Regions from separate parts of the Cumulibacter soli genome, predicted to be linked through region 1. Evidence: riboswitches for the same ligand, from Rfam matches in the RefSeq annotation. Region 1 holds a riboswitch; the other holds the start of a gene.
The links. Region 1 has a riboswitch for cyclic di-AMP ahead of E1H16_RS10475 (C40 family peptidase). Riboswitches for the same ligand answer to the same signal wherever they lie in the genome.
Positions count from the first base shown of each region.

Region 2: another riboswitch for cyclic di-AMP. It lies ahead of E1H16_RS06940 (C40 family peptidase); the one in region 1 lies ahead of E1H16_RS10475 (C40 family peptidase).

Region 1 covers NZ_SMSG01000004.1:205,330-215,586, reverse strand. The annotation lists gene E1H16_RS10500 (MerR family transcriptional regulator) at 1-549, shown strand, start outside; gene E1H16_RS10495 (hypothetical protein) at 1,251-2,045, shown strand; gene clpB (ATP-dependent chaperone ClpB) at 2,709-5,303, shown strand; gene E1H16_RS18385 (hypothetical protein) at 5,496-6,182, shown strand; gene E1H16_RS10485 (hypothetical protein) at 6,229-7,113, shown strand; gene E1H16_RS10480 (SDR family NAD(P)-dependent oxidoreductase) at 7,289-8,062, shown strand; cyclic di-AMP (ydaO/yuaA leader) riboswitch at 8,235-8,399, shown strand; gene E1H16_RS10475 (C40 family peptidase) at 8,416-9,489, shown strand; gene E1H16_RS10470 (hypothetical protein) at 9,627-10,257, shown strand, end outside.
Region 2 covers NZ_SMSG01000003.1:34,733-44,989, forward strand. The annotation lists gene trpD (anthranilate phosphoribosyltransferase) at 1-814, shown strand, start outside; gene E1H16_RS06925 (Lrp/AsnC family transcriptional regulator) at 863-1,138, opposite strand; gene E1H16_RS06930 (DEDD exonuclease domain-containing protein) at 1,196-2,890, opposite strand; gene E1H16_RS06935 (hypothetical protein) at 3,001-3,210, shown strand; cyclic di-AMP (ydaO/yuaA leader) riboswitch at 3,294-3,431, shown strand; gene E1H16_RS06940 (C40 family peptidase) at 3,442-4,461, shown strand; gene E1H16_RS06945 (glycosyltransferase family 4 protein) at 4,505-5,626, shown strand; gene E1H16_RS06950 (AMP-dependent synthetase/ligase) at 5,639-7,423, opposite strand; gene E1H16_RS06955 (SRPBCC family protein) at 7,550-7,990, shown strand; gene E1H16_RS06960 (ArsA family ATPase) at 8,101-8,835, shown strand; gene E1H16_RS18365 (hypothetical protein) at 8,828-9,004, shown strand; gene E1H16_RS06965 (ROK family glucokinase) at 9,001-9,963, shown strand; gene E1H16_RS06970 (hypothetical protein) at 10,034-10,257, opposite strand, start outside.

The DNA.
Region 1 (10,257 bases):
GAAGCCGAACGTGACCGGTTGAATCGTCAGTTAGCCGCGCTGGCGCAGATTCGCGATGCGGTCGATGAGCGGCGGGCACTGTCGGCGTTGCCGACGACGCTGTCCGCTGCCCTCGACCATGTTGCCGACGCGGCTGAGGGGCCGCAGCGCGCGGTGATTGAACGCGATCGGGAGATGCTGGAGGTCCTCGCGTTATCGGGAGAGTTGCGCGAGGAGATGGTGCGGGCGTACGCCGCGCTCGCCGAGGATCCCGTCCAACTCGCGGAGGCCTTGCGCATCGGCGCTGACTTCGCCGCTATCGAAGGGAAGCGGGTTGGCGATGTCGAGCCGGAGATAGCGGCTCTCGTCGATGCGATGTTTGCCGCTCCCGCCGTTCGAGCGATGTTCGTGAGTGTGGACGCGATGGGTGGTTCCGACGGTCTGGATGGCGCGGATGGCATGGGTGGCCTGGAGATCCCGGAGTTGCCCTCGGCTGAGGACATGGTGTTCTTCGTGCCGGATCCGGCCCAGCGCGAGGTGGCACTGCGCCTGTTGCGGCGGATGTCCTGATGCGCTCATTCGCGACGCGCGGCCCGCTCGCTGACCCTGGCCCGATCGTAGAAACCAGCACTGCAGGAAACGTGACCCTCGAACCCCGAAGCGGGGAAGACGCGACACTGCAAGACCTAAGCGCGACCTTGGAACCCCGAATCGCGACAGACGCGACACTGCAAGACCTAAGCGCGACCTTGGAACCCCGAATCGCGACAGGCGCGACACTGCAAGACCTAAGCGCGACCTTGGAACCCCGAATCGCGAGAGATGCGACGCTGCAAGACCTAAGCGCGACCTTGGAACCCCGAATCGCGACAGATGCGACGCTGCAAGACCTCACTCGGTTAAACGTGACCGCAGCTCACGCATCGGTCGGCAACGCCTCGCCGGAGACCGTGACACCGGTAAGCGCAGCCCGTGGACCTTCAATCCCCGCGTCCGACCTCGATGGAAGCGACGCAACTCAAGTCGCTGACGGAGGTGATGCGGCCCCGGCCGTTGATGCGGGCGAGTGCACCCATGTCGCTGACGGGAGATCGAGGTCGTTCGATGGGAGCGGCGCGACTCAAGTCGCTGACGGAGGTGATGTGGCCTCGGCCGTTGATGCGGGCGAGGCGACTCATGTCGCTGACGGGAGATCGAGGTCGGTCGACAGGAGCGGCGCGACTCGCTCGGCTAACACCCTTGATGCGGCCTCGGCCGTCGACATAGGCGCGATGACTCACGCCGCTGACGGGAGATCGAATTTGCTCGACGAGCGCGTCGCGACTCGCGCTGCTGATGCCCTTGGTGCGTCCTCTGCCGTAGGCATGGGCGAGGCGACTCGCGCCGCCGGCGGGCGTTCGGAGCCGCGCGGCGGGGTATTGGAGTCGGGTGGGGTCGCCACACCCCGCGACGACCTGTCGCGCCGCGGATGGGTCCATGTGTCGTGGATCCTCACGATTACCGGGATGGTGAATCTCTGGCGATGGCTAGCGCGCCGCCCGCGCATACCGCGTGGAGCCTCCGGATTCGGATATCACCAACAACTCCTGCCGGTCTTCATAGTCATCACGATCGTTTCGGTGATCGAGACAGTGGTGGTCGACGTCGCCGTACACCAATGGACAGCCGTGCGGATCCCGCTGCTCGTGCTCGGTATCGGCGGCATCGTCCTGCAACTCGCGATGGTCGCCGGCTTGCTGAACAGGCCGCACGCCGTTGGGGACTTTGGGATTCGGGTCCGTAGCGGCGCCGCGATCGACCTGGACCTCAGCTGGGAGCAGATCACCTCGGTGGAGCGGGCTACGACCACGAGGATCGATAAGGCGCCGCCGTTGGTGCTCGCGGACGGCGCGGCGACGTACTACCTGCGGATGAACGACGCGACAAACCTGTTGATCGAACTCGAACGACCGACGCGCATCGACGTACCGAGGGGACCGGTGGTGGTCGACGCAATCGCGCTGTACGCCGATGATCCGAAGGCCTTTCTGCAAGAGGTCCGCCGGCGCGCCGGTCAGCCGAGTTGATCGCAGCCGCGACCTGGGGCTAATTGGCGTGAGGTGCGGGCATCGTCGGCGAAAGCGGACCTGGCGATCCGGAGTGGGGAACTCTCACCACTCCGGATGGCGAAGCCCGCGCTGCAGACTGAAGTCCCCGCCGGAGACCGAAGTCCGCGCTGCGGACCGAAGCCCGCGCCGGAGACCGAAGTCCCGGAAGTAATGGGCACTGCGCTCGAAAGCGCGCACGCCGCAAAACGCGCAGCAAAATCGGTGGGGCATCGTGCAGAGAGCGATGCCCTACCGATTTCTCTGCGTTTTTGGCGGCACTCGACGGCGCACTCGGGCGGCGCGCCTGTCCGGCAGGTCGACGCGATCGCCGTAGTGCAGGAATCCTTGGCCCTGAACGACACGCCGCATGGGGGCACTCGACAGCGCACAGTCCGCAAAACACGCAGCAAAATCGGTGGCGCATCGTGCAGAGAGCGATGCCCTACCGATTTCTCTGCGTTTTTGGCGGCACACGTCAGCGCATTCGAACGCGCCCGCGATCGCGAAAGGGTTGCTTGAAGACGAGAAGTCGCCAATTTCAAGTTGAGCGGAATAGGCTCAACTTTGTAAAGCGTTGCATAGGTGTCGCCGTGTAACCCGCGGCCACGCCTTTAGCCAACCGCGACTTTCGAGGAGACCTACGTGGACCAGCAGAAACTCACCACCAAGTCGTCGGAAGCGCTCGCCGCTGCCCAGCGGATGGCGGCCGAGAACGGTAATCCCCAACTCGAGCCGTTGCACTTGCTGGTCGCGTTGATCGAGCCGTCCGACGCGATTGCCCGACCGCTGCTTGAGGCGGTCGGTGCTGATGCCCAGGCAGTACTGACCGATGCCCAGCTGAAGATCGGCCGGCTACCCAGTGCGACCGGATCGACGACCGCGGCGCCTGCCGCTAGCCGGGGCCTGCTCGACGTGCTGAACGCCGCGACGAAACTCGCCGGCAGCCTGAATGACGAGTACGTCTCGACCGAGCACCTGCTGGCAGCGATCGCTCAGCACGGCGGCGACGCGCGGGGCTCATTGACCGATAACGGCGCAACGCCGGACGCGTTGATCAATGCGTTCAAGACGGTCCGCGGCAATAGGCGGGTGACCAGCGCTGATCCGGAATCCTCGTACCAGGCGCTGCAGAAGTACGCCGTTGACCTGACCGAACGCGCCCGCTCCGGCAAGCTCGACCCGGTGATCGGCCGTGATGCGGAAATTCGTCGCGTCGTGCAGGTGTTGTCGCGCCGGACCAAGAACAACCCGGTGCTGATCGGCGAGCCCGGCGTCGGTAAGACCGCGATCGTCGAAGGCCTGGCCCAGCGGATCGTGGCCGGTGACGTCCCCGAATCCCTCAAGGGCAAGCGGTTGATGAGTCTGGATCTGGCCTCGATGGTCGCCGGTGCGAAGTACCGCGGTGAGTTCGAAGAGCGCCTCAAGGCCGTACTGCAGGACATCACCGAGTCCGAGGGCGAGATCATCACGTTCATCGACGAACTGCACACCATTGTGGGTGCCGGCGCGAGCGGTGAAGGTGCGATGGACGCCGGCAACATGATCAAGCCGATGCTCGCGCGCGGCGAGTTGCGGATGGTGGGTGCCACGACCCTCGATGAGTACCGGGAGCGGATCGAGAAGGATCCGGCCCTGGAGCGCCGTTTCCAGCAGGTCCTGGTCGGCGAACCATCGGTTGAGGACACGATCGGCATCCTGCGTGGGCTCAAGGATCGGTACGAAGTGCATCACGGCGTACGGATCCTGGACCAGGCCTTGGTCGCCGCAGCGGCGCTGTCTGATCGTTACATCACCAGCAGGTTCCTGCCGGACAAGGCGATCGACCTCGTTGACGAGGCTGCTTCGCGCCTGCGGATGGAGATCGACTCCCGACCGGTGGAGATCGACGAGATCGAACGCGTCGTACGACGCCTGGAAATCGAGGAGATGGCGCTGTCCAAGGAGGACGACGCCGCATCAAAGACCCGCCTGGAGGCGCTGCGCAAGGACCTCGCGGACAAGCAGGAGCAGCTCAACGAGCTGACCGCTCGCTGGCAGCAGGAGAAGGGCGCCATCGAAGCGACCCGCGGGCTGACCGAGCAGCTTGATGCGCTGCGCGGTGAAGAGGAGCGCGCCGAACGCGACGGCGATCTGGCTAAGGCCGCCGAGTTACGGTACGGCCGTATCCCCGCGCTGCAGAAGCAGATCGAGGAGGCCGCCGACGTTCAGCAGGGTCGCGACCTGATGCTCAAGGAGGAGGTGTCGGCCGACGACATTGCCGAGGTGGTTGGCTCGTGGACCGGCATCCCGGCGGGTCGACTGCTCGAGGGCGAGACGGCGAAGTTGTTGCGCATGGAGGACGAACTCGGCCATCGTGTGATTGGTCAGCGAGCCGCGGTGCAGGCCGTCGCGGACGCAGTCCGCCGGGCCCGAGCCGGTATCGCCGATCCGGACCGCCCGACCGGCAGCTTCCTGTTCCTCGGACCGACCGGCGTCGGTAAGACCGAGCTGGCGAAAGCGCTCGCGGAGTTCCTCTTCGACGACGAGCGGGCGATGACCCGTATCGATATGTCGGAGTACTCCGAAAAGCACAGCGTCGCGCGACTTGTCGGCGCCCCGCCCGGTTACGTCGGGTACGACGAGGGCGGGCAGCTGACCGAGGCGGTACGGCGTCGCCCGTACACCGTCGTCCTGCTGGACGAGGTGGAGAAGGCGCACCCGGACGTGTTCGACGTACTACTGCAGGTGCTCGACGATGGCCGGCTCACCGACAGCCAAGGACGCACCGTCGACTTCCGCAACACGATCCTGATCCTGACCAGCAACCTCGGGTCGCAGGCGATCATGAACGTGGAGCTGGACGACGCCGCGAAGAAGGATGCGGTGATGGCAGTGGTTCGCGGGCACTTCAAGCCTGAGTTCCTGAACCGTCTCGACGAGGTGGTCGTCTTCGACAGCCTGGGTAGTGGCGAGTTGACCCGGATCGTCGACATTCAGCTGCAAACGCTGGCTCACCGCCTGCAAGACCGGCGCCTCACGTTGGAGGTCACCGACGCGGCCCGCGAATGGCTGGCGTTGGACGGGTTCGACCCGTTGTACGGCGCCCGGCCGCTACGCCGGTTGATCCAGTCGGCGATCGGCGACCAGTTGGCGAAGTTGCTACTGGCCGGCGGTGTCGTCGACGGCGACACGGTACTGGTCGACGCCGGTGCCGACGGACTCGTGGTCAGTAAGAAGGCAGTGGTGTCCGCGGCCTAAAGCCGGACGCAGTGGGCTGTGCCTCGCTATCGGGCGACGACTAGCGAGGCACAGCCCGACCACATCCGCGGTGCTCGCCGGAACTTACCTAGGGCGTACGTCGTTGATACTTCGTTGCCCCTGTCATCAATTCAGGCGTCACGTACCCTGGGGCGCAGAAACACTGATACATCCGCGTCGCGAAAGGACACTGTGAGCGAGCCGACGCCGCCGAGCCCCGCTCCGCCGAGCGCGCCACCGCCGCCACCGCATGAGGTCGACCGCACGCAGGGCGGACGTAAGCCCGCGCCCGATGGCGATCTGCCCATCGACGTGCGACGAACCCGCAACCTGTACACCGTCGTCGCGGCATTTCTGGTATTCATCGGCGTCACCAGCCTGATGGGTGTCTCCGAGGCGGTTGTCGAGTTTCGCAAGGCGTTGATCGAAGCCGACGCGGACGTCGCGGCGCAGGTCGGCGACGGCATGATCCAAGCACTGCTGATCCTGTCCGGGATCGCGACGCTGATCGTCGCTATCGGCCACGGGCTCACCTCGCACGCGATCAGTGACCGTCGTTCGTGGGCGCGGCCGGTGGGCCTCACATTCAGCGGCATCCTGCTCGGCCTCGCCGCGCTCAATCTCTTTTCCGGCGCCCAGATGCTGCCGACCTTTTTCTTCGCCGTCTCTGGCTTGCTCGGGATTTCGCTGATCAACCGGCCGACCGTGCGCGAGTACCTACGGCCGTCGCCGCCGCGATACCCGCCGAGCGGTCCTGGTGGCCCCGGCGGGCCGCACAACCCGGGCAGCGGTGGACCTGGTTATCCAGACGGTGCGTACGGAAATCAACCGGCGCCCGAGCAGCCCCGCCCCGAGAACCAGCAGACCCGCGACAACTAAGTAAGTGCGCACCGGCGTACGCCGGAGAACATCACAAGGAGAATCCGTGACCGATCGCGACACCCCCGGAGCGAATAGCCCCGAACCGGACGACGTCCCCCGGGAGCCGTCGAAGGCCGAGATCGACGACGCGATCCGCGCACGAACCGACGCCGAGGCGGCGGGCGCCGACCGGTCGGAGTCGACCGACGACAGCGATACCGACACGCGGGACGAGTTCCCCGCCGCTCCGGCGATCGATGAACAGGCGCAGCCGGCGGGCCGCAAGACTTTCCCGCCGTCGCGATTTGCCGTCATCTCCGGCTCGATCCTGGCAGCGATCATGCTCGGGCTGATGATTTTCACGTTCTCGCAGGACGTGAGCGCGCTCGTGCCGGACTCGAACCGCGCGCAGGTGGAGGGCACCGCCAGACTCCTGGAAGACCAGGACATCGCCGAATTCACCGACGACGAGATCGACGTGGCCAAGGACGCTTTCACCACCGCCGGCGAATCGCGCGATATCAACAGCGGGAATGTCGCGGATGCGCTGAACGTGGCCAAGCCTGACTCGGTGACGGCTGAGCAGATCGACGACATGCTTTCGGAAAACGACATCGAGTACTCGACCCTTGAGTCGATGGAGAGTCAGTTCCGCTACCAGGCGTTCATTTTCGGTGGCGTTGGCGTGGTCATGCTGCTGGGCACGTTCTTCTACCAGCGGGCGAAGTCGTGGGCGCGCTACATCGGCATGTTCGGGTCCGGCTTCATCTCCGTCATGTACCTCATGCAGGTGATGCAGGGTGGCATGAACGTCATCACGCTCGTGCTCACTGTGGTGGGAATCGCGACCTTCTGGGCATTCATGAAGGGCCGACTGGTGGAGCTGCCGCCGATGCCAGGACGACGTCCCCGAGGCGGGGGACTGTTCGCGCCGCGCCCGAAGCAGTAGACGCGGCCCGCAGCAGTAGCCGCATCAGAAGCAGTAGGCGCGGGCCGAAGTAGTGGGCGCGGTCCGAACCGATCGGACCGCGCCCAGAGCAGTAAAGACCGGACCCAATGCAGTGGGTTCGGGCGAAACAAGTGGACTGGGTCCGCAGCAATTGGACCAGGGGGGGGAACGCGACTTGCCTACGGCGGTAGTCACCGGTGCATCGAGCGGGATAGGCGCCGAGTACGCGCGTCAACTCGCGTCGATCGGCTATGACATCGCGCTGGTGGGTCGGCACGAGTCGGCCTTGGAGTCGGTCGCCGACGAGGTGCGCGCCTTCGGCCGTCGGGCCGAAGTGATGGTTGCCGACCTGACCGACGGCGACGACCTGGAATTCGTCACCGATCGGGTTCGTGGCCGCGACGTCTCTCTGCTGGTGAACAACGCCGGTTCCGGTACCCCCGGCCGGTTCGTGCGCTCGGCGCCTCAGGTCGAGCAGGACATGCTCGACCTGAACGTGTCGGCGCTGATGCGGCTGTGCCATGCGGCATTGCCGGGCATGTTGCAGCGCAACCGCGGCAGCATCATCAACGTGTCGTCGGTGGCGGCGTACACCCCGAGCGATACCGGTCCCGGATACGCGGCCAGCAAGGCGTACGTCGCGACGTTTACCGAATCGCTGGCCGTGGCTGTGCACGGCACGCCGCTGCGTGTGCTGTGTGTGTTTCCCGGCTACGTGCGGACGGCGTTCCATCCGCGGCTAGGGATGGACACCTCGTGGATTCCGTCGTGGGCGTGGCTGACTCCCGAGCAAGTGGTGACCGAGTCATTGCAGGACCTGCGTCGTGGCCGAACACGAAGCGTGCCGACCGCGCGTTACAAGGTGGCGATGACGCTCGCGCGAATCACCCCGCGACCATTGCTGCGCCGCATCCTGGCCAGCGCCGGAAAGGTAACGACTCGAGCCTGAAATGGATGGAGTCTCGTGTTGCGAAACTCCGACCGTTGCTCGATGCCGTGGCAGATGTGACCTATTCGCTGAAAAATAGTCCACAGAACGCCCAGATATCATTGTCACGAACTGGTTACGAATGTAACGTTGCACCGGTCTCACGATGAAGTCGTCCGAACCCGGAGCGACGCGTGAGGCACCGCCGAAACATCGGAACCAGCGATGGGACCGAAGTGCCGGGGAACCACAGTGGTCTCCCACATGGGGTGAATCGGCTGGTGTTGCTACCAGTCGTAGGGCAACCTTCCAAGCCCGAATCCGTCAGCTAACTCGGTAGGCGGTCGAGATGGAAGAGGAGTGCCGCCAACCATATGGCTGCCTCGAAGAAGCACCTGTTCGCTGCCTCCGCGGCGACCGCACTCGTCATGCTCGTGGGCCTCGCCGGTCCGTCCTTCGCAGAACCGGACGCCGACGCGATCAAGGAAGACAAGGCCAGCGTTCAGGAGGAAATCTCCGAGAAGCAGGCTGAGCTTGCTGCGGTGAACGAGGAGTACCTCGGCGCCAAACTCGAGTACGAGAAGCAGGAAGCCGCGCAGAAGAAGGCCGCGAAGGTTCTGGAGGCGGCGCAGTCCGACCTCGCCTCCGCCCAGCAGGTCGTTGCCGATCTCGGTGCGGACCAGTTCATGTCGGGCGCTACCCCGACCAGCATCATGTTGCTCGCCGGCGAATCGCCGTCCGACTTCATCGACAAAGCGAACGTCAAGTCGCAGATCGACTCGTTCCATGACGAGAAGTTGCAGGCGCTGGATGCGGCCAAGTCCGCGGACGTGCAGGCCAAGGAAGCCGCCGACGCGGCTAAGGCTGCCGCGGCCGAGGCGATGGACACCATCTCCGAGAAGAAGGAGTACCTCGAGGCCGAACTTCCGGAACTCGAGGCTCAGCTTGCTGATTTGAGCGAGCAGGAGCGCGCCGCGCTCGAGGCTGCGCAGGGTGGCGACACCGAAGCCGCGCAGCAGGCTGCGGCGGATCCGCAGGCCGCTCAGCAGAAGAACGAAGAAGCCACCGAGCAGGCTCAGACTGAGGTCAAGCAGTCGTCGCAGGCGAGTGGCTCGGCCGCGACCGTCGTGAACTGGGCGCTGTCTCAGCAGGGCAAGCCGTACGTCTGGGGCGGCGCTGGCCCCAACGGATACGACTGCTCCGGGCTGACGCTGGCGGCGTACGCCCAGATCGGTATCAGCCTGCCGCACCAGTCCGAGGCGCAGGCCGGTCACGGCACCTCAGTTTCGTTGAGCGCGCTGCAGCCCGGAGACCTCGTGTTCGCACCGGGTCACGTGGCGATCTACATCGGCAACGGCACCGTCGTGCATGCCCCGCAGCCGGGCCAGACGGTCACCACCATGCCGATGGAGTACATGAGCTTCACATCCGCGACCCGCTTGGTCTAGACGCGTCGCACCCATAGTCGCCGAGGGGCTCGCCGCTAACGCGGTGGGCCCCTCGAGCATGTTGCGGTGGAACCGGGTCACGCTACGGCGCACCTAATGCGCAGTGCCGATCTGACGACGAGCGACGAAGGAGTTGCATGGACGCTCATACCGTTCTTGCCGCAGCGGAAAAGAATCAGGGTCCAATGGCGATCCTCATCATCGGCTTGATGATTGTCGCGGCCGCGGCCGGATTCTGGATCGAGCATCAACGCAAGAAGCGGATCCATGCGTTTGCCGCCGCGCGGTCGCTTACCTATACCGCGCGCGACAACCGCTGGGCCCGCGTCGACACCGGCCGCCCGTACGGCGAGGGTCGCTCGCACAAAATCAAACACGTGATGACCGGCGCCCATCGCGGCCGTCCGATCACGATCTACGAACATCAGTGGACGACCGGGTCGGGTAAAGAATCGCAGACCCACGTCATGCATAAGACGCTGATCGGGTTGCCGAAGAGCTTCCCGCGCTTAGAGTTGCGCCAAGAGGGGATGTTCGGTCGGCTCGCGCGCCGCATGGGAATGAAGGACATCGAACTCGAGTCAGATGACTTCAACCAGAAGTATCGGGTGGCCGGTGAACGACGCTTCGCGTACGACGTCCTGCACCCTCGAATGATGCAGTGGATGTTGAGCGCGGATGCGCCGGGATTCACCATCAACGGGCCGTACATCGCGCTGGCTGGCAGCGGGAAACTCGACCTGAGTCGCGTCGATGCCGAGATCCAGT
Region 2 (10,257 bases), on a different contig from region 1:
CGTGGACATCGTCGGTACCGGCGGCGATCAAGCCCATACGGTAAATATCTCCACTATGTCGGCGATCGTCTCCGCCGGTGCGGGGGTTCAGGTTGCCAAACATGGTGGGCGTGCGGCGAGTTCGGCATGCGGTGCGGCCGACGTTCTCGAGGAACTCGGGGTCAAACTCGGCCTCGACGGCGACGGTGTGGCGCGGTGCATCAACGAAGTCGGGATCGGCTTCTTCTTCGCGCCCAATTTTCATTCCGGAATGCGTTACGCCGGGCCGGCTCGCAAGGAGCTCGGCATTCCGACCGTCTTCAACTTCCTCGGGCCGCTGTCGAATCCGGCGCGACCGAGTGCCATGGCCGTTGGCTGCGCAGATGAGCGGATGGCGCCGATCATGGCCGACGTGATGCGGATGCGTGGCGTCTCGGCGCTCGTATTCCGCGGCGATGACGGCCTGGACGAACTGACCACGACCACGACCTCGCGGGTATGGGTGGTACCAGCCGATGGCTCGCCGGTGCAACAACAGCAACTCGATCCGGCGTCACTGGGTATCGGAGCGGCCCAACCCGAAGATCTGCGCGGCGGACCACCCGAGTTCAACGCTCAGGTGGTGCGCGATCTGCTCAATGGGGCGACCGGCCCGGTGCGTGAGGCGGTTGTGCTGAACTCGGCCGCGGCCATCATCGCGCACGACGGCGTACCGGCGTCCGCGGTCGAGGTGCAAGCGGCGTTCCCGGAGGCGCTGCGCCGTGCGAGTGAGGCGATCGACTCAGGAGCTGCTGCCAGTGTGCTTGAGCGGTGGATTGCCGTCAGCAACGCATAGCGCCATCGTTCACGACCGCCAGGGTTCGCCCCGGCAGGGTGCGTGGCGTTAGAGGCCGATGCTGAAGGTGGACTCCAGATCGTGCTGGGAGAACGCCTGGAAGGCGATGTGGGTGTCGGTATCGATGACCCCCTCGGTCTTATTGATCCGACCTGAGACCACGCTGGCGATCTCGTCGAACTCGCGCACTCGCACGATGGCGATCATGTCGATATTGCCGGCGACCGAGTACACCTCGCTCACGCCCTCGATATCGGCGAGGCGCTGTGCCGTCTCGGGGATCGCGTTGGTGGCGGCGGTGATCATAACGATCGCGGTGAGCACCGGAATCTCCTCGCTGTCGGTGGTTGTCCCCAAATCGTAGCGCTCGGTCGGCGTCGCTCAGCGGGTACCGAACGCGTGGGCGTACCGCTGTGCCGAGGACGCGGGGCTCACTAGTTCGCCGTCTATGTCGACGAGGCGAGCTCCGCTGCTGATCATCCATCGTGCGAGCAACCGGGTCTCCTCATACTCATGCGCGATCGCTTCGGTGGCGTCATCCGGGAAGTGCTGCTCGGTGGCGCGCAGTTCGCGCGCGATAGGCAGCACCGAGGACGTGCGGTCGGCAACCGCGGCCGCCGCCAGTCGGCCGCGGGTAATGACGGCGAGGTCCCAGCGCCCTCCGGTGGCCGGCGCGGCCAGGACCATTCGGGCGACGGAGCCGAGTTGCTCGAGTTGCTGTGTTCTGCTCAGGCCGCTCACCAGCGAACGGGCACGATCGCGCACCTGGGCGGCGTCCTCGAATCGTTCGGCGTCCGATAGGCGTTGGATTCGGCGGTGCAGCGGCTCCAATAACGGTGACGGGTCTGCTCGGGCGGACTGAATGATGGGTGAGATCTGAGCGGCGTACTGCTCGGGGGTTTGGGTGCCGGTGCATGGTGCTGAGCACCTACCGAGCTCCGCCAGAGCACATGGTGTCGGCGCAGTGGTGGTGGTGATCCGGTCAGTGCAGCGTCGCACCAGGTTCGATTCGTGGATCGCATCCATCGCCGCGGTTGCGGCGCCGCGGGATCCGAATGGACCGATCTGCGCCAGCTCGCCGTCCCGCCGTCGGTGGACGATACTCAGTCGCGGAAAGCGTTCACTGGTCAAGCGCAACCACACCGAAGAACGGGCGTTCTTCGACCGTCGGTTGTAGCGCGGCGCGAGCGCGTCGATCAACCGCACTTCGCGGATCTGTGCCTCCAAGTCGTGCGCGCACTCGACGACGTCGACTTTCGTGGCGAGCTGCACCATCTCACGCATCCGAGCCCGCGGTTCACTGGCGGTGAAGTATGCCCGCACTCGTCGGCGTACCGACGAACTCTTGCCGACGTACAGCGCGGCTCCTTGCGCATCGCGGAAGATGTATACCCCAGGGCCGGTCGTTAATGGGTCGGCGAGGGTGCGTTTCGCGCGTTGCGCCGGGGTCGTCTCCTGTAGCAGCGCCAGTAACTCATCGACGGTGTGCACACCATTCGAGCCGCCGATTCGTTCCAGCAGCGCGTGCAGCACGTCGAGTGTCGCGCGCGCATCATCCAGCGCGCGATGGGTGGGTGTGGTGGCCGCGCCGAGGTGCGCTGCAAGCGTGCCGAGTTTGTGGTTGGGCACCTCACCGCCGACGAGGACGCGACGCGCCAACTGCAACGTGTCGAGCGTCCGATGACGAGGCCAGGCGAGGTCGGTAGCGCGGGCAGCAGCCTTGAGAAATCCCAGATCGAATCCGGCGTTATGCGCGACCACGATGGTCCCGGCGTTGAGACCGGCGAACTCAAGAAAAGTGGGGAGTACGCCGGTGATTGGTGGGGCTGCATCGACCATGCGATCGGTGATTCCGGTGAGCACCTGCACATAAGGGTCAATCGGAGCCTGAGGGTTGACCAGGGTATGGAATTCGCCGAGCACTTCACCGCCGCGCGACTTCACCGCACCGATCTCGGTGATGGCGTCCGCTGCCCGTGACCCGCCAGTGGTTTCCAGGTCGACAACCAGAAACGTGGCCTGACTCAGTGGTTCACCGATCTCATCAATGCTTAGTTGTGCGGGCAGGTGCGGCATGGCGAGCACCGTACGACGAGTCTCCGACAATTTTTGCGACCGAACCTCGGCCTCGTTGAGTTGCCGGTTCGGGCGGGAAATTTGTCGGTGTCCGTTCCTAGCCTGCTGTCATGATCATTGACTGCGATACTTGCCAGGCCAAACCGGAGGCGTGCGGCGACTGCATCATGACGGTGCTGGTGGAGGCCGATCCGATGGGAACCGACATCGACGATGCCTCGGCGAACGCTTTGATGGCGTTGGCGGACGGCGGCCTGGTGCCGCCGCTACGGCTGGTGCCGATGCTGACCGATCCGGATTCCAGCCGTCGCGCCGGATAACGGCGGTTGGAATTGTCACGAACCGGTGACGACGGTAACCTGTGCGTGGCCTTCAGAACTTAGGGGTCCGCAACGCGGCCCGCTGGATGCCACCGCCGAGACGTCATGTACGTGCCGGGGACCCGCGTTAGTTCTGGGGTGAATCGGAGCCCGTGCTCCGTAGGGCGATCTTCCCCGCCCGAATCCGTCAGCTAACCCGGTAGGCGGACAGAGGAAGAGGAGTAGGTCTTCGTGGTTGCCAAGACCCCACGTGTGCGTCGTGCCCTGTCCGTGACCGCGATCGCGACCTCGTGTGCTGTGGGCTTACTCATCGCTCCCGGCGCGGCACACGCCGTTCCGGAGAAGGACGCCGAGGCGATCCAGCAGGAAATCGTGCAGACGCAGCACGATCTGGGGATCATCGCCGAGGAGTACAACGCCGCGAAGATCGAGCTCGCCACGTTGAGCGACGCCGCCGAGCAAGCGCAGGCTGCCGCTGACGACGCGCTGGCCAAACTTGAGGACGAGCAGACCGCGCTCACCGAGACGAGTGTGGGTTTGTATAAGACATCGAGCGTTGGCAGCGCGACGACGATCCTCTCAGGTTCGACGCCCCAGGAAGTGATCGACAAGCTTTCCACGCTCGCGCAGGTCTCGGATTATCACGGTCAGTCCGTTGCTGCGTTGTTGGCCGGACAGGCCGAGGCCGATACCGCTGCCGCGGCCGCCGAGCAGGCTGCTGCGGATGCAGCCGCGGTAGAAAAGAAGTTGGCTAACAAGAAGGCCGATATCGAAGCAAAGCTGCCCAAACTGGAGGAGCAACTCGAGTCGCTGGACGCCCAGGAACGCGAAGCGGTGATGGCGCAGGCCGGCGGACATGCCGTCGCCGACGACGAGGAGAGCGTCACCGTTGAATCCGGCAGCGGCGGTAGCGCGACGGCGCAGGAAGCGGTACAAGCCGCCTTGTCGCGCCAAGGATCGCCGTACGTGTGGGCGGCGGCCGGTCCGTCATCCTTCGACTGCTCGGGGCTGATCGTGTGGGCGTACGCGCAGGTCGGAATTTCGTTGCCGCACCAGTCGGAGATGCAGGCCGCGGCAGGTCAAAGCCTGCCCGTCTCTCAGGCTGCCCCTGGCGACATCCTATGGATGCCAGGCCACGTCGGTATGTACATCGGTAATGGGCAGGTAGTGCACGCGCCGACGTTCGGCGATGTCGTACGCGTCGTTCCTGTCGGCGAGATGGGCTGGCAGTCGGCCACCCGCATCGCCTAGTTGAGGCGCTCACATTGACGCCGTTGCACGAATCCACTCGACGGTGAAGACGCTCGTCGTCACGAACGACTATCCGCCCAGGCAGGGCGGTATCCAGACGTTCGTGCGTGCGATCGTCGATCAGTTCGACCCCGACGACATCGCGGTATACGCCTCGAGTTCGCCCGGCGCGGCGCAGTACGACGCTCAGGCGCCGTTCGAAACCGTGCGGGCGAACACCCGCATCCTGCTGCCGACCCGGGCCGTCACCCGTGAGGTCACCGCGATGATGCGCCGGGTCGGTGCAGATCGCGTCTGGTTCGGGGCCGCGGCGCCCTTGGGCCTGATGGCGCCGAAATTACGTGCGGCGGGAGCGGCGCAGTTGGTTGGCACAACGCACGGGCATGAGACCGGCTGGGCGATCACGCCAGGCACCCGTCAGACCCTACGCGCGATTGCCCGCGGGCTAGACGTGACGACGTACATCACGAACTACACCGGTTCAAGGCTGGCTCCGTTGTTGGATCCGGTGACGACCATGCGCCGGCTCTCGCCCGGAGTGGACGTCGAGCGATTCTCGCCGAGCGTTGATGGGTCGCCGCTGCGCGAACGGTTCGGCCTCACCGACCGCCTAGTGATCGGCTGTATATCCCGTCTGGTGCCACGCAAGGGGCAGGACGTGCTGATCGAGGCGATGCCGGCGATCATCGCGCGTCATCGCGACGCCGCGCTCATGATCGTCGGCGGGGGGCGGTATGAAGCCGCGCTGCGCCGCCGGGTCGCCCGGGCCGGGTTGCAACGGCACGTCATATTCACCGGTGGGCTGGCTTATGACGAACTACCGTCGGCATACGCGGCTTGTGACGTGTTCGCAATGCCGGCGCGTACCCGCAACCAGGGCTGGGACGTCGAAGGACTGGGCATGGTCTATCTCGAGGCGGCCGCGACGGGGAAGGCGGTGATCGCCGGCAACTCCGGAGGCGCGCCCGAGGCTGTTCGGCACGGCGAGACCGGGCTCGTCGTTCAGCGACCCCAGTCGCCGACGGCTGTGGCCGCAGCACTCGGTGAACTGCTGGACAACCCGGCGCGCGCAACCCGCATGGGTGCTCACGGGCGCGAATGGGTCATCGACGAATGGACCTGGAATCGACAGGCCGGGGTGCTGCAGGAACTGCTTGGCGGGTAAGGACGCGGATCGCTAACCGTAGAGGGCGTCGATGTCGTCCGCGAACTCGGCCAGCACGGCCGGACGGCGTAACTTCAGCGAGGGTGTGAGCTGGCCGCCTTCGACGGTGAAATCATTCGGCAGTACCTCGAACTTCCGAATCGCCTCCGCGCGTGAGACTGCCTTGTTGGCGTAGTCCACGGCGCGCTGTAGCCCGGCGCGTACGTCGGAGTTGCGCATAGCCTCATCCGGGGACATCGCCGGCAAACCGTGATCGGCGAGCCACCCGGAAAGCATCTCGACGTCCAGTGTGATCAGCGCGCCGATGAACGGTCGGCGGTCGCCGACGATGATGCATTGGCTGACCAACGGATGCGCCCGCAGCCTGTCCTCCAGCACGGTCGGTGCGACGTTCTTACCGCCGGCCGTCACGATGAGGTCTTTCTTGCGCCCGGTGATCGTCACGAAGCCTTCGGCATCGATCTCGGCGAGATCGCCTGTATATAGCCAACCGTCACGCAGCGTCGCGGCCGTTTCGTCGTCGTTCTGCCAGTACCCCTTGAACACATTCGGCCCGCGGACGAGCAGTTCGCCATCGTCGGCAACGCGCAGCGTGCCGCCCGGTATTGGGCGACCGACGGTGCCGATCTTGTTGTGCTGTGGCGTATTCAGCGCGGCCACCGGGGAGGTCTCGGTCATCCCGTAACCTTCGATCACCTCGATGCCGACGCCCCGGAAGAAATGGCCGAGCCGCTCACCGAGAGGTGCCCCGCCGGAGACGCTATAGGCGCACCGCCCGCCAAGAGCATCGCGCAACTTGGCTCCCACCAGGCGGTCTAAGACGGCGTGCAACAGGCGCACGTGTGGTGGGATCGAACCGGTCGACTTCGCCCGCGACCAGGTGATGGCGGTTCGTGACGCGAGATCGAAGAGTTTCGCCTTGAGTCGACCACGCGCTTTCTGCTCTGCGGAGTTATAGACCTTCTCGAAGACGCGTGGGACGGCCAGCAGGAAGGTGGGCCGAAACTCGGCGAGGCGTTCCATGAGCGCCGAGATGTCCGCTTCGTGTCCCACCCGGGCGCGGGCTGTGAACGCGCCGAGTTGAATGATCCGCGCGAAGACGTGCGCCAGCGGTAGGAACAGCAACGTTGAGGAACCCGGCTTGATGAACGTATCCAAATCACCGATGGCATTTCGGGCGTTCGAGACCAGGTTGGCGTGCGTGAGCCGGCACCCCTTCGGCCGCCCGGTGCTGCCGCTGGTGAACACGATGGTCGCGTCGTCCTGGCCGGCAGTGGCGGCACGCAACTCGGCGATTCGTTCGGCGGGGACCTCAGCGCCCTGGGCGCTGAGGTCCGCCAGCGCGTCGTCCTCGATGAGGAAGACCTGATCCAGCGCGCCGAGCTTCGGGCGCGCGCCGTCGACGCGTCGCATCAGCTCAGCATTCTCGACGAACGCGAAGCGAGCGTCGGTGCTGCCCAGGATCCACTCGATCTGGTCCTCGCTTGAGGTCTCGTACACCGGGACGACGACGCCGCGCGCGGCTTGCACGGCAAAATCGATCACGCCCCACTCGTACCGGGTGTGCGACATGAGACCGACGTGCTCGCCAGGCTTGAGGCCCGCGGCGACGAGCCCGCGCGCCAACTGCAGCACGTCCTCGGCGAATTCGGCGAATGTGACGTCGTGCCATGCGCCGTCGATTCGCCGCGCGTACGCCGGTTCGGTCGGGTAGCGCTGCGCGTAGTCGAACACCACGTCAGCGACGTTCACCTGCGCTGGGCAGTCATAAAGGGACGGAACTGAGACTTCGTGCACGTGCCCTCCTACGCCGAGAATATGTACGAGCCTAATAGGTTGCGCGATGCGTGAGGGCCACGCGCCCGCACCACGATTGTCAGTACGCTGGTCGGGCGTATCCCTGATTGAAGGAGTCGACACCCAATGACCGAGCATTCGACCCAGTCGATAGTCATCGACGCGGCACCGGAGCAGATCATGGAGGTCATCTCAGACTTCGATGCCTACCCCACCTGGGCCGGGTCGGTGAAGTCGGCGGACGTCGTCGAGGCAGATGAGAACGGCTGGGCAAGGACCGTCGACTTCGTGCTGGATGCCGGCGTACTCAAGGATCGCTACACCCTCGAGTACGACTGGGACAGTTACCCCGAGCAGGTCGATTGGCATCTGACCAAGGGATCTATGCAGAAGTCGCAGCACGGCAGCTATGCGTTGCAGGACAACGGCGACGGCACCACCAAGGTCACCTACTCGCTGTCGGTGGATCTCGCGATCCCCATGCTCGGCATGATGAAGCGCAAGGCCGAGAAGGTCATCATGGACACCGCGCTCAAAGAGCTCAAGAAGCGAGTTGAGTCGCTCTGAGCGCGACCACTACGGGGCTTCTCATCGCCGCCGACGACCCGGCCTCGGCGGCCGGCACGGCGTCCGCGCACGATTACCAGGCGCTGCGGTGGCCCGATGACGGGCCCCGGTTGCTCGAGGAGCAATGGGGAAGCATCGGCCCGGTACTTGACGCGCTGACCGCGCAGACCGGCGTACCGCGCACTGCCCCAGATGAAGCCGCGGCGATGCCCGGTATATCTACGATCGCCGTATCGCTCGCGCTACGCGACACGGCGCAGCGGACGGCGTTGATCGCCGAGCCTGCGGCGCTCACGAGTCTGACGTCGACCCTCACGCACCTGACGTACGCCCAGGCGCGGGTATTACCGATGCCGTTGGATGTGCTCGCCGGTCTCAATCGTGCACTGCGCGCAGTTTCTGCCGCAGCGAGTGCGCTGTCGGTCTCTGGGGACTTACTTGCCGCGCTGCGTACCCGATCCAGATGGGCTGCGCTGGTAGCCGCAGATGGGGAATCGGCGCGACGCGTTGCACGACATCTCGCGCTCACCGGTATCGCCGCTTTCGCACCCGGGACCGCGCTCGTGGATGGGTTGACGGCGGGACCAAGCGCACTCAGCAGTCCGTGGCTCCACGTCGAACAGGACGGTGAGGAGTACGAATTGCTGGTGTCAGCGCCGGGGATCGAGAAGGACGCGATGAGTGTCGCGCGTTCTACCGACGATCTGATCGTGACGGTCGACGGGATAGCGCATCCGATCGCGCTGCCGAGCGGACTGCGACGATGTGACGTGGTAGGCGGTACCGTCCGTGATGACGGGATCCGGGTGCGGTTCCGGCCGAAGGAGGGCGTCTGGCGTGAGTGAGGACGACGTTGGCCCGCTGGCCGAAGAATTGAAGTTGCTCGCGCTCGCGATACGAGCTCAGGATCCGAATGCGCCCGGCAGCGTGTTACGCACCGTCGGCGAGTACTTCGGCGGAATCGATCACACCGCGCGAGCGGAACCAGATATTCAGCGCATCGAGTTCTCATGAGTTGCATCGTCGGGGTGGATGTCGGCGGCACCAAGATTTCGGCCGCTGTCGTCGAAGACGATGGGACGTACGACGCTCCGCGGATCGTCGCCACCCCGATGAATGACGGCGAGGCGATCGAGTCTGCGGTCGTGGCGTTGGTCGAGACCGTACGCGCCGGTCGATCGCTCACCGCGGTGGGGATCGGTGCTGCAGGATGGATCGACGCGGAGCGCGATCTCGTGCGCTATGCCCCGCATCTCGCGTGGCGCGACTTGGCGCTCGGGCGCCGACTGGCCGAACGCCTCGGCGTACCGGTGTGGTTGGAGAACGATGCAAATGCAGCGGCCTGGGCCGAGTATCGCTTCGGCGCGGCGCGCGGGCACCGAGTTGCGTTGTGCGTGACGGTTGGTACCGGCCTGGGTGGCGGGATCGTGGTGGACGGCACGCTATTCCGGGGCGCTTTCGGAATGGCTGGCGAATGGGGCCACCTGCGGGTAGTGCCGGACGGCCGCCGATGTGCCTGCGGCAACCGTGGTTGTTGGGAGCAGTACGCCAGCGGGAGTGCGCTTGCCCGCGACGCACGCGAACTCATCGAGACCTCGCCGGGAACGATCGGTCGGCTGGCGGAACTGGTCGGATCCGGCGCACAGTTACTCACCGGTGCGGACGTGTCCGCCGCGGCGGCGGCCGGTGATCTCGCCGCGGTGGATCTCGTCACTGAGGCAGGTCGTTGGCTCGGTCAAGGGATTGCCGACATAGCTGCGATCCTTGACCCGTCCGTGATAGTCATCGCGGGCGGGGTGGCAGAGGTTGGTGAGCTATTTCTGGCGCCGGCGCGCGCGAGGTTCGGGCAGGTCTTCGCTGGCCGCGGTCACCGCTCGCACCCCGATATCGTCGCGGCGACGATGGGAGCGAATGCTGGCATCGTCGGGGCGGCCGACCTCGCTCGCTATCGAGGCGTCGGGACATCCGAATAGGGCGGCAGTACGCCTGAGCGGATGTCGTCAGGGAGGGTCACCCAAACCCCTGCTCGGACAGTGGAGGCAGCTAGACGCGAGCGCCGTCGTCGAAGGGATCGTCCGGACGGTCGCGCAGTTGCATCAGTAGGTACCCGACCCCGCCCCCAATCAGCACGACGCCGATCACCACCGACAGCGTGAAAGAAATCGGCAGCACAGTCGGTGAGAAAAGCGCGATACAGCCCGCGATCAACAGCACGATGCCGATGACCACCTTGCTCGTAGGTTTGGGCATCGGTGGGGGAGGTGGCG